DNA from 4 places in the Chryseobacterium sp. II3a genome. Region 4 is predicted to be linked to each of the others. Evidence: riboswitches for the same ligand, from Rfam matches in the RefSeq annotation. Region 4 holds a riboswitch; each other region holds the start of a gene.
What was found. A riboswitch is a leader RNA that binds a small molecule or an ion and turns the genes downstream of it on or off. The one in region 4 is predicted to bind cobalamin.
Positions count from the first base shown of each region.

Region 1: it holds a riboswitch for cobalamin, as region 4 does, so the genes downstream of both, AC3HD6_RS16210 (T9SS type A sorting domain-containing protein) here and AC3HD6_RS05560 (TonB-dependent receptor plug domain-containing protein) in region 4, are expected to answer to the same signal.
Region 2: it holds a riboswitch for cobalamin, as region 4 does, so the genes downstream of both, metE (5-methyltetrahydropteroyltriglutamate--homocysteine S-methyltransferase) here and AC3HD6_RS05560 (TonB-dependent receptor plug domain-containing protein) in region 4, are expected to answer to the same signal.
Region 3: it holds a riboswitch for cobalamin, as region 4 does, so the genes downstream of both, prpB (methylisocitrate lyase) here and AC3HD6_RS05560 (TonB-dependent receptor plug domain-containing protein) in region 4, are expected to answer to the same signal.

Region 1 covers NZ_JBYPZJ010000006.1:276,021-279,215, reverse strand. Annotated here, with positions in the region: gene AC3HD6_RS16215 (esterase-like activity of phytase family protein) at 1-903, opposite strand, end outside; cobalamin riboswitch at 1,162-1,353, shown strand; gene AC3HD6_RS16210 (T9SS type A sorting domain-containing protein) at 1,420-2,535, shown strand; gene clpP (ATP-dependent Clp endopeptidase proteolytic subunit ClpP) at 2,707-3,195, opposite strand, start outside.
Region 2 covers NZ_JBYPZJ010000003.1:335,573-338,767, forward strand. Annotated here, with positions in the region: gene metE (5-methyltetrahydropteroyltriglutamate--homocysteine S-methyltransferase) at 1-1,259, opposite strand, end outside; cobalamin riboswitch at 1,436-1,621, opposite strand; gene AC3HD6_RS10085 (Lrp/AsnC family transcriptional regulator) at 1,810-2,271, shown strand; gene AC3HD6_RS10090 (bacteriocin-like protein) at 2,417-2,701, opposite strand; gene AC3HD6_RS10095 (XRE family transcriptional regulator) at 3,139-3,195, shown strand, end outside.
Region 3 covers NZ_JBYPZJ010000001.1:779,506-782,700, forward strand. Annotated here, with positions in the region: gene prpC (bifunctional 2-methylcitrate synthase/citrate synthase) at 1-320, opposite strand, end outside; gene prpB (methylisocitrate lyase) at 307-1,218, opposite strand; cobalamin riboswitch at 1,663-1,857, opposite strand; gene AC3HD6_RS03480 (helix-turn-helix domain-containing protein) at 2,201-3,195, opposite strand, start outside.
Region 4 covers NZ_JBYPZJ010000002.1:155,078-158,272, reverse strand. Annotated here, with positions in the region: gene AC3HD6_RS05565 (cytochrome-c peroxidase) at 1-964, shown strand, start outside; cobalamin riboswitch at 1,085-1,271, shown strand; gene AC3HD6_RS05560 (TonB-dependent receptor plug domain-containing protein) at 1,372-3,195, shown strand, end outside.

The sequences.
Region 1 (3,195 bases), on a different contig from region 4:
ACCCTGTGTTCCGAAATTACTATCTCTTTCAATGACAAGAAATTCATTATTCCCTAATGCTGTAATATCACACACCGAATCAGAAGCTCCTCCATCCTGTTTATAAACATATTGTTTCGTTTGCCCTGTAATGGTATCGAAAGTTACAATTCTCGTTAAAGTGGTATTTGTTGCCAAAGCTTTTGATGGAACCAACATCATCGATTGCATTGTTCCCACCAATGTTTTTCCGTCAGGAGTCATACAAAGACCTTCCATTCCTCTGTTCGCTCGTCTTTTAGCCAGCACTGCTGGTAATTTTCTATTTCCTGTATTTACCCCAATCGGACTTATTCTTTCCAGTTCTACTCCATCAGCACTGTAATGAACAATATGAGGGCCATATTCATCAGAAACCCAAAATGTACCGTCTGGTGCAGCCACAATACTTTCACTGTCTAAACCATATTTATCCGTACCCAGAACATTTCCTGCAGCATCATAAGCCACTTCACCTGTACTTCCCATTCCTATAGGGTTTGGAAGTCCGGTAATAGACTGTCCGGATGGATTTTTAAGCTTAATATATTTAATCACTTCTACTTTTCCTTCTGCATTAATTTTAAAATGCATAATGGTAGGAGTAAAATCAGGTGTTAAAAACTTTTTCCCGTTCTGATAATCTGTATTCGGGCCACGGTCTGTAATAACATAAAACTCACCTTTTCTTGTGGGATGAGCTGCCGCTCCGGATCCGAATCCACCATTAATGACATCTACTCCGTTTATTGTTGCCAGTTTTGAAAATGGAAACTCCTGCGGAAGTTTAGAATAATTAATATCCGAATTATTGATATTGTTGTCATCATCTTTGCATGACCACAAGGCAGTCATCATCAAAGCAGATAATAGTATTCTTTTCATAGTAACTTTTATGGCGCGAAAGTATAAATTGATTGTAAACTGATCTTGAATACAATGATAATTGTATTTTAACAATAGAATTCTAAGATGAATTCAACATAAACAACAAAAACATGAATTTAACTCATAAAATTCAAAATAAAAAATCCAATTTATTATCAATTAGTAAAATCCATCCTTAAAAATATAGTTCAATATCAGGAAAAATTGAAAACTGATATATAATTCACAAAATAGACATCAAAAATTTATATGATATATTTGCGCTGTTTTTAAGGTTGAACACTGTTCACAATAGGGAATCAAGTGAGAATATTATTCAAATCTTGAGCTGTACCCGCAACTGTAAGCTGTTTTACCTATAGCTATTAATAATACCACTGGGCTAAGATCCGGGAAGGTTAGCTGTAGGATGCGAGCCAGGAGACCTGCCTTAAATACGCGTTTAGTTTCAGGATGATGAACCATCCTGTAGATAAATAAGTTTCGGGAATAAAACTTTAATTTAATTATATTATGAGAAAAATCTATCTTTTTTTCTTACTGCTTTGTACGCAGTTTTTCTTTGCTCAATTCACAGAAAACGATATTAAGTTTTGGGTGGGAACCGGTTCTAAAAAGGCTTATTTCATTGCCGATTTCAATGATAATAATACTCCTAAATCTTATGCATGGGGCTATCGTTTTGATGATAATAATTTAACAGCCGAAGACATGATCAATGCGATTGTGGCTGCAGAACCTAAAATAGAGGCTGACATTCCTTCAGGATTTCTGTACAGTTTCAAATACAATCACCATACTCCAAGTACAGATGATTACTGGATTACCTGGACCGGATCAAATGCCGGAAATATGTCCAATCAAAATAATGGCGTAGGGTATACGACTTTAACAGACGGGCTGTGGTTTGGTATTACTTATGGTCTTGATTTCATCGACACACCACCATCAACACCAGTTCCTGCTTACAGTTCTCAATGGTATACTTCATCCCAAATTACCAACTGGATTGGAACCGGAAATAACAGAAGTCTTGTTGTAGTAGATTTTGGGACTCATAGTTCTAATGGTAATGCCAATTCTTTTGCTTTTGGAATTCAATATAATGGTATCTTAACAGCGGAACAGGCACTACAGCTTATTCAAACTCAGGCCCCTTATTTCAATTTTACTTCAAGCAATAATCAGGTTTCCAGCCTGTCATTAAATACTTTCACAGGAACCAACTCCGGAGCAGAAAATTGGAAATTATATTCCGGAAAAGATCTTTCAAGCTGGCAGAAAAAAGATGATCTTAGCCAGATTCAACTGAACAACAATACATGGCTGGGATTAAGCTTTGGAGAGAGAAGACCTTTCACTCCTACTGAAGCAAGTAATGCAACATTGTCTGTTGCCTCTGTATATAAGAAAGCATCATTCAACATTTACCCTAATCCAACAAGTGATTTCATTCAGATTGAAACTTCTGAAAATATCAGAGAGGTTACGATCTATTCTTCTTTAGGACAGAAAGTAATGACTTCCCAGTCAACGAAGATTAATATTAGATCTCTAAATACTGGCATATATTGGGTAGAGATTAAGACGAAAAATGGTTCTTCCCTGCATAAGGTTGTGAAGAAGTAGAGAGGGAATTGTTTAACCACCCTGTCAAATCTACGATTTGACACCCCTCCAGAGGAGGGGAATATTACGTCTTCAATTATTATTTTCTTCGTTATAGAAATTCGTTCAGCTTTGGCTAAAACAAAAAACGCATCCAATTCGGATGCGTTTTTCATTATGATGTAATATCAATTATTTTTTCTCTGCTCTTTGAAGAACTTCGTCTACCATTCCATAGCTCTTAGCTTCTTCAGAAGTCATCCAGTAATCTCTGTCAGAAGATTTCTCTACCCACTCATAAGTTTGTCCTGAGTGGTGAGCGATAATATCATAAAGCTCCTGCTTTAATTTTAACATTTCTCTTAAGTTGATCTCCATATCAGAAGCAACTCCCTGAGCACCTCCTGAAGGCTGGTGAATCATTACTCTTGAATGTTTAAGCGCAGAACGTTTTCCTTTTTCTCCTGCAACCAATAATACAGCTCCCATTGAAGCAGCCATACCTGTACAGATAGTAGCTACATCCGGTTTAATGATCTGCATTGTGTCATAAATACCTAATCCCGCATATACACTTCCACCAGGAGAGTTGATGTAGATTTGAATATCTTTAGACGGATCTGCACTTTCTAAGAATAAAAGCTGAGCCGTAACGATATTCGCTACCTGATCGTCAATTCC
Region 2 (3,195 bases), on a different contig from region 4:
GGATTTTTTCTTTGCGAATCCTGTTCTGTGACAGACACTGCTCTTAGTTTTACTTCCTCATTATGAATAAGTGGAGATGTTTTTCTAGCGGAAATAACCTTTTTATTGTCTGCAAAATCCTGGATCATCTGTTGATCTGTTGTTCCTGAAGCTAATTCCTTAAGGGTAACCACTTCTTTTACTTTTTGTTTGGCAAAAGCCAGCCAGTTTTTTATTTCAGGATCAAGATTGGTTTCAAAATCTAAATCGCATGGTGAATGCAGTAAAGAACATGATGGAGCAATGAAAACTCTTTCTGAACCAAGCTTCTCGACTGCTTTTGTAATCAATGACAAAGATTTTTCATAGTCATTTTTCCAAATGTTTCTTCCATCTACCACTCCAAGTGATAGACTCAGATTTTCAGGAATAGAATGAAGAACATCTTCAAGCTGTTCAGGGTTTCTTACCAGGTCAATATGCAGAACATTCACAGGAAGTGAAGCGGCAAAAGACGCATTATTTTTTAAACCTTCAAAATAGGTGGTTACAATAAACTTAAGCTTTGGAAACAATCTTCTAAGTTCAGCATAGACAAAAGTATATACTTCTTTTGCTTTTTCAGTAATGTCTAAAGCTAGGAAAGGTTCATCAAACTGAATCCATTCAGCATCCTGGCTTTGTAGCTTTGATAAGATCTCCATATAAACAGGAAGAAGATGATGGGCAAGATCCAGTTTATCAAATCCTTCTTCTTTTTCCTTTCCTAACAATAAATAGGAAACCAAGCCGATAATCACAGGCTTTGCATTGATTCCCGCCTGTTTTGCACCGGAAAATTCATTGAATATCTTATCTGAAGTAAGTTTGAATTGCTGGTTTTTATAAAATTCAGGAACAATATAATGGTAATTGGTGTCAAACCATTTGGTCATTTCCATAGCGGTGATATCCAATCCGTCTTTCTGATAACCTCTTGCCATGGCAAAATAAAGGTCCAGTTCAGAATTGTTCTTTTTAAGAGCAACTTCATGATAGCGTGTAGGAATAACGCCTACTACAAGGCTCATATCCAATACCTGATCATAATAAGAAAAATCATTACACGGAATAAGATCTATTCCTGCTTCTTTCTGAAGGCTCCAGTTTTGGCTGCAGATAGTTCTGCCTACGGTAAGAAGTTCTTCCAAAACGATTTTACCTGACCAATACTGTTCGCAGGCTTTTTTAAGTTCTCTTTTGCTACCAATACGCGGATAGCCCAGAATGTGAGTTTGCATTTTTACAAATTTTAAATTAAACTTATTTTAAATGCTCTTTTAAAGCTTCAGAATGCTGATTTGGAATAGAATTTTTTGAAATCAATGATATAAGCAGATGGTACAGTTTCATCCGGAGATAAAAATGTACTGCAATATATCATCTGTATGACTCAAAAGCTTCAGACCGCGAAAGCATCGTCCATTCAGTAAAGGCAGGTCTCCTGACTTGTAACAGTTTCCGTCATCCTTCCCGCTTTTTGCAGTGGATATTCAAGGACAGAAACCTTTGGTGTGTTACTTACAGTTGCGCGACAGCTCGTGATTCTCACACGATTCCCTATTAATCTACCTTAAGTAAAACCTTTGCTGTTTGATGAAGATTGTAAAGAACTGATCTTTTAACAAAAATAGCTTTGTAAAAGATTTTAATTTTGTGTAAAATTAATCATACAGAATAAATAATCAACAAAGTGTATGGTATTTGATAAATTAAGCTTTTCACATATTATTTTACAGAATATAATTCTGTAAATTTGGAAGATTATAAATTATAAAAGAATAATATTCTGTGGAACAACTTGATGATAAGGATGTAAAACTGCTTAAACTGCTTCAGAACAATGCAAAACTAACCGTTAAAGAACTTGCTAAGGAAATCAATCTGTCTCCTTCTCCTGTTTTTGAAAGAGTAAAAAGGCTGGAACAGGAAGGTTTTGTGAAGAGATATGCGGCAATTTTGGATGCTGAAAAACTTAATCGTGGGTTTACGGTATTCTGCCAGATTAAATTAAAGATTCATGACCGTTCTGTGGGCTATGATTTTGTAAAAGAAATCCTGGAAATTCCAGAAGTGGCTGAATGCTATAATATTTCTGGGGATTTTGATTTTTTATTGAAAGTTCAGGTTCGGGATATGAAGCATTATCAGGATTTTGTATTCAATAAACTTGGATCTGTAGATTCTATAGGAAGTACACATAGTACCTTTGTGATGGCTGAAGTAAAGAATAATCACGGATTGACTTTATAGAAATGTTTTTATTGAAAATGATGGTATTGAACTAAACCTAACAGGTTTCAAAAATCCGTTAGGTTGTAGGTGCTTAGTATCACATCATAAAAAAGCCGCTCTGAAAAGAGCGGCATACTTTTTTAACTTTTAATGGAGCTGCTGATTAGCAAGTAGAACCACACTCTAATAATTTGATGTGGATTACACCATTAACTACACACTGTGTTTGGCATAAAGCGTTTCCTACAACGGTACCTACACCGCCGATAACACCACCTACTGTAGAACCTACACCGCCGATAACACCACCAACGATAGTACCTACTCCTCCGACAACGCCACCAACAACGCCACCTAGACCTCCTAATAAGTTTCCGATTGGATCAAGTAATCCTTCTCCTGAAATAGATTTTAGTTCGTTTCTGTCTAGTTTTTTGAAATTTTTCATGATTAAAATTTTATATGATTAATACATCACAAATATATGATAAATAATAATAAACTCATATTGTTTTCAAAAAAATAATTAAACAATTTTATTATTTAATATTTCGTTAATATAAATGTATAATAATATGAAAATCATTTTCACTTTGTATCTGTTTGATTTACTAAATTTTAAAAAACATATTTCAAATTTTAAATATTAGAGTTAATATTTTTAAGATAAACGAAGTTTTTTATGGTTAATATTAAAATCTTGTTAAAACCTGGGTTTATTGGGGAAAATCTAAGGGTAAAATGAGAAAAAATGAGGGTGTTATTGACCTGTATTCATCACTTTAGTTAAGAAATGATAAAATTCTCCAAATTTTATGGTAAAAGACCTTTCTATTATTGATAAGAGAAAGCAAAATTCGTATTTTTGTGGACATACTTCTATCAATGTCAATTTTTTCAAATAATATACGCTCACTGAGAGCCAAGAGAAAGCTTTCTCAA
Region 3 (3,195 bases), on a different contig from region 4:
GACCTCATCACGTCCATAGGATGAGCCGCGGCCGGAATACTTTTTAAAATATTTCTTACAGAATGCGGCAATCCTCTTAAAGACTTTAATTTAGCTTTATAGTTCTTCAACTGAGCTCCGGTAGGCAGCTGACCGTAGATTAAAAGATAAGCTACTTCTTCAAATTCTGCTTTTTCAGCCAGATCCAGGATGTCATATCCTCTGTAGTGGAGATCATTTCCACTTTTTCCTACACTGCAAAGGGCTGTATTCCCTGCTGCTACTCCTGAAAGAGCTACGCTTTTCTTTGGCTTAAATGTTGGTTCGCTATTCGTTGACATTACTAATATTTTGTTTAAAAAGGTTATCTAATTTTTGTTCATAATCATGATATCCAATGCTTTGGTAGAGTTCTTCTCTGGTCTGCATGGTGTCTAATACATGGGCCTGAGTTCCATCTTTACGAATATGTTCATAGACATTCAAAGCTGCTTTATTCGCAGCACGGAATGCTGAAAGAGGGTAGAGGATCAATCCTACACCTGCGGCTTTTAGCTCATCAATAGTATACAAATCAATCATTCCAAACTCGGTGATATTGGCTAGCACAGGAATTCCTGTAGCATCTACAAATTTTTGATAAAAGCTTAGGTCATGAACTGCTTCTGCGAAGATGAAATCAGCACCAGCTTCTTTGTAAGCGGCAGCTCTTTCTAAGGTCTTTTCCAATCCTTCATTGGCAAAGGCATCCGTTCTGGCTCCGATTACGAAGTTTTCGTCAGTACGAGCATCAGCTGCAGCCTTTAATCGGTCTACCATTTCCCCTTTGCTTACGATTTCTTTTCCCGGGCGGTGTCCGCAGCGTTTTGCCCCTACCTGATCTTCAATATGCAGTGCTGCTGCACCTGCTTTGATCAATGATTTTACTGTTCTTGCGACGTTGAATGCTGACGGACCAAATCCTGTGTCCACATCTACCAATAAAGGTAGATCACAAACGTTGGTGATTCTTTGAATATCAATCAGCACATCCTCCAGTGTAGTGATTCCTAAATCCGGAACTCCTAAAGATCCGGCAGCAACCCCGCCTCCTGAAAGATAAATAGCATTAAAGCCGGCTTGTTTAGCCAATAATGCATGGTTGGCATTGATGGCCCCGACAATCTGAAGAGGACTTTCTTTTTGCATGGCCTCTCGGAATTGTGCACCAGGAGACTTCCAGTTTTCATTTTTAGTCATTGTAATATTTATGGTTTAGTTGAAGTTTGTGTGATAAGAAAGAAGGGCTGCTAAGCTGCTGTTGGGAGATAAAAAGAAAATGATCAGAAGAAATCAGATAAGTTGTTGATGAGCATGAAAGCAGAGGATTTTTCGAAACTTCACAGAACGAGACTTCTACGGTCATAAATCTGTTGCTCATGGATACATAATTGTGATTGGCTTGGTACATTTTTAAACTTTTTACATAGATTAAACCCTATAAAAAGCTCTTGTAAACTTCACGATGTTTTTTGTGAGAAAGAAAAATTATGGAAAGGGGACACGGGTGAGCTGTAGATCCATAGAAGAACCTGCTGTTCTGCTACTCTCTATCTCAAAAAATAATACAAGTTGATAAACTATGTTATCATATCATTATCCATACCGTATCATACCTGACTATAAGCTCCAAACCGCGAAAGCATCGTCAATTCGAAATAGGCAGGTCTCCTGACTTGTAACAGTTTTTATCATCCTTCCCATATACCGCAGCATACAGTGGATATGAATTTGATAAAAACCTTTTTGTTGTTACTTACAGTTGCGCGACAGTTCGTGATTTGCACACGATTCCCTTTTAATACACAGCTAAGTGTTACCAATTTCGGTTGATAAAGAAGGTGTTAAGAACTCCTTGGTGGTAAATATAGACATTTTATGAGAACGGCAAAATATTTTATGCAAACAATAATTAATTTTCAGTAATGAGTTGATAATGTTTTGTTTGTAGGTGTTTATTTTTTGGCGATATGATAAAAATCAATCTTTTTACAGTGTTTTGTTATTACCAAATCATTAACAAATGTACCTAAATGTTAAATGAAATAAAATAAAGGGTGTGTTTTTATAGTAATTTTCGTTATTTAAAAATAGAGCAATTCAGCCTATATGATCTAGGGTGAAAATTTTAAATTTTGATGAGGTGAGAATTAGTAGATATGGGTTGGGATTATCCATAAATTTAATGGCTTATTCTATTAGTGTTTTTAAGTTTACTTGGAATTAAATTGTATTTTCTCTTAAATGCTGAAGAAAAATGCCTTGGGTTTTTATATCCGATAATATCGGAAATTTCATTGATGTTCAAGTGTCCTTCAAGCAACATTTTTTTCGCTTCTTCCATTTTCATGTCGTTCCAGAAATTGAAAACAGTAGTTCCAAATAGCTCTTTAAAGCCCTTTTTCAATGTAAATTCATTCGTACCTACCTGATGGGCAAGATCAATTAATGAACAGGTTGTGCTGAGATTATTGACAATAAAATCTCTCACAGCATATATTTTATCTTCATCTTTTTTAGGAAGAGATGAGGGGAAAGATTCGTTTTTAAAAAGCTGTTCCAGTTGTAACAGAAGGAGTTCAGCAACCTTAGCTTCAAGATAAATCCTTTTAAAAATCCCTTTTCTGTCGCAATGGATGATGTCGTTTAGTACCTGATACATTTCCAGGTTGATCCTGCAATGGTCCGGATTGATAAGACATGAGTGTTGTTTTTCAATAGCATTTCTGAAAGTATTGAACAGGTCAGAGTCTTCAGGAAGAAATTTTTTAAAAAAAGCGGGCGCTAAATTGACTTCCAGGATCTGCATTTCATGTCCGTCGAATTCCATCTGGCCAGACATCTGATGGGCATAAATGATATTGTGCTGATAGCTTTCAAAACACACTTTATTGTTGAAATTTTCTGAAAGGGCAGCGCTTTTTCCTTTTAATGAAAAATGCATTTCAACGCTCTCAAAGTCAGCTTCAAAATAGAGTAATACTTTATTTTCAAGGGAAACATTTCCGAAGCCAATGTGAACATTCTCAAAGCAGATTTCATGATGAAAACCATTTCCATAAGGAGGTTTCAGAGACGTAATACACTCTGTGATTTCCCCGTCATTCAGAAAAAAAACATCAGGATACTTTCTTTCAATGAGGGTACCTCCAATCTTATCATCATAGATTCTTACTG
Region 4 (3,195 bases):
TGATCGTTATGAGCCTATTTCTGACGATAATCCACAGGTTTCACTCAATATTCCGTCTGGATTTCCGGAACTAAACAATTCGGTGAACTCTAATAGACCTACAAAATATGGGATAGAGTTGGGGAAAAAATTATTTAATGAGAAAAGGCTAAGTACAGATAATAGTATTTCCTGTTCCAGTTGTCATATTCAGGGAAATGCCTTTGCCGATAATAATGCACAGGGAATAGGAATTCAGAATAGAGTAGGATTACGAAATGTCCCAGCTATTCAGAACATGCTGTTTATGAAGTTTTATAATTGGGATGGTAATATCCTTCAATTGGAAAATCAACCCCTGGTTCCTATTATCACTCATGAAGAAATGGGTTCTTCTATTCTGGAGGTGATAGGGAAAATAAGGGATGATATGATGTATAAAGATCTGTTCCGAAAAGCATTTGGAGACGAAACGATTACTGCTGAAAGGATTTATAAAAGTATTGCTCAATATGAGTACACTCTGATTTCTGCCAATAGCAAATATGATAAGGTAAAAAGAAAAAAAGGAGAAGCTTTCACGGAAAACGAGGCGCTGGGATATCAGACTTTTCAACAGAAATGCGCAAGCTGTCATAGTACAGAATTGTTTACCGATCAAAGTTTCAGAAATATTGGATTTCCTGTAAACCCGGATACCAATGAAGCCGGAAGAGGAAGGGTTACCGGTATTCCGGAAGACTATATGAGTTTTCGGGTTCCTTCTTTACGGAATGTAGAATATACCGCACCTTATGGAAGCTATGGACAATTCCCAACACTAAGAGCAGTTCTTGATTATTTTGATAAAGGAGTTTTATCTGCAGATAACCTTGACCCTGTTTTTAAAAATAATGGAAACAGAATTCCACTTACAGAACAAGAAAAGACGAATCTTATCCTGTTTATGAAAACACTGAGCGATCGTGAATTTGTAGAAAAATAATCATTGGTAAAAACAGAAAAAACTCATTGCTTAAATCCCGTTACAACTTAACGGGATTTTTCACGTTTATGGATTGATAATCATTTTATTCTGCATGACATCATATCTGGTGATAATTTTATATCTTTGCCGGAATTTGGTGAGCCATAATAAGCTCTTAAAAGGGAATCCGGTGAAAATCCGGAACAGACCCGCTGCTGTAAGCTCCGCACCAAAGTTTTTGAAAAATACATCCACTGTTTTTAGAAATGGGAAGGATTTCAAAAATGGAGTAAGTCAGAAGACCTGCCAGAAATAATAAACGTTTGACGCTTTCGTGGAATAAAGCTTAGGACAACAATGATTCTGTGCAGTGGCAGCTGTGCTTTGTCGTTGCTTTCTTATATCCATTTGCGTCATCATGATCCATGAATGAGCTAATGGGAGTAAAACTAAATACATTTCAATTCCATACAATTGTTTTCACGGTATTCGTGTTAACCTCTCAAATTCTACTTTCCCAAACCAGGAAAAAAGATAGTATTAAAGGAGAAACAATAAAGACTGTCAATATTTACAAAAAAAACTTTAAAGAAATCCTTCCGGCCCAGACTTTACAAGGTGAAGAGCTTGAAAGGCTAAGCAGCCATTCTGTTGCCGACGCATTACGATATTTTTCCGGTGTTCAGATTAAAGATTATGGAGGCATGGGTGGTTTGAAGACCGTCAATATCCGGAGTATGGGAAGCCAGCATGTAGGCGTTTTCTATGACGGAATTCAATTGGGAAATGCCCAAAACGGACAGGTGGACCTGGGAAGATATTCTTTGGATGATCTGGAAGAAATTTCTTTGTACAATGGTCAGAAAAGTGAGATCTTCCAACCTGCCAAAGACTTCGGATCATCAGGATCAATCTATTTACAGCCTAAAACACCAGTATTCACAGGAAATAGGAAAACCAATCTTACCATAAGAGCCAAAAGTGCTTCCATTGATTTATTCAACCCTTCTTTCCGTTTAGAACAGAAGATATCAAAACGGATAGCAACGAGCTTCAGTGCAGAATTTCTCCAGAGTGATGGTCTTTATAAATTTCGTTATGGAAGAAAATATCCCAATGGAACCACTGCTTCTGATACCATTTCCAAAAGATATGATTCCGATATTAAAGCAAAACGTTTTGAAACTTCTGTGAATGGAACTTTGAATAACGGAAGCTGGAATATCCGTGGTTATGGGTATATTTCAAACCGTGGTATTCCGGCACCTATCGTGAAGAACCGTTTTAAAGCAAGAGGGGCAAGAATGCTTGATGAGAATTATTTTGTACAGGCAAATTTCAGGAAAAAGCTTTTTCCTAAATTTGAAACTCAACTAAAGGCAAAGTTTGCTTACGACTATACTTATTTTAATGATACGGTAAGGTCTCAGTCTGGGATGCCAGCGAAGAATACTTATATTCAACGCGAGGTCTATGTTTCCTCTTCCAATCTATATTCAATTACTCCTAATTGGGATGTCAGTTTGAACGGAGATTTTCAATACAATACCCTTGATGCTGATTTGTATAATTTCTCTTATCCTACCCGTTATACAACCCTGGTTGCATTGGCTACTACCTATCAGTGGAACAGATTTAAATTCTTAGGAAGCCTATTAGGGACATTTACTTCAGAAAAGGTAAAAATGAATTTCAAACCTGATGACAGAAGAGAATGGACACCTGCTTTCTTCATGAGCTATCAGCCCGCTTCAATACCTGAACTTACCCTAAGAGCTTTCTATAAAAATATCTTTAGACTACCCACCTTTAATGACCTGTATTATACCAGTGTTGGTAATACTTTTCTTAAACCGGAATTTACCCACCAGTATGATGTAGGTTTTACGTATCAGAAAAAATACGATACATCTTTATTCAAAGGACTTTATATAAAAGTAGATGGGTATTATAACAAAGTGACAGATAAGATTGTGGCCATCCCAACAACCAATATGTTCCGCTGGATGATGCTCAATCTTGGAAAGGTTGAAATTATTGGAGCAGACGTAAATGTTCAAACGGAATTAATGCTTGGAAAGGTGAAACTTAGACCATTATTGGCTTATACCTACCAGAGTGCTAAAGATAAAACCATTACTAAAGGATTTAAAGAAACCTATTATGGGGAACAAATTCCTTATACACCAAGGCACAGCGGATCTTTTACCCTGATGGCAGATTATAAAGACTGGAGCTTTAATTACAGT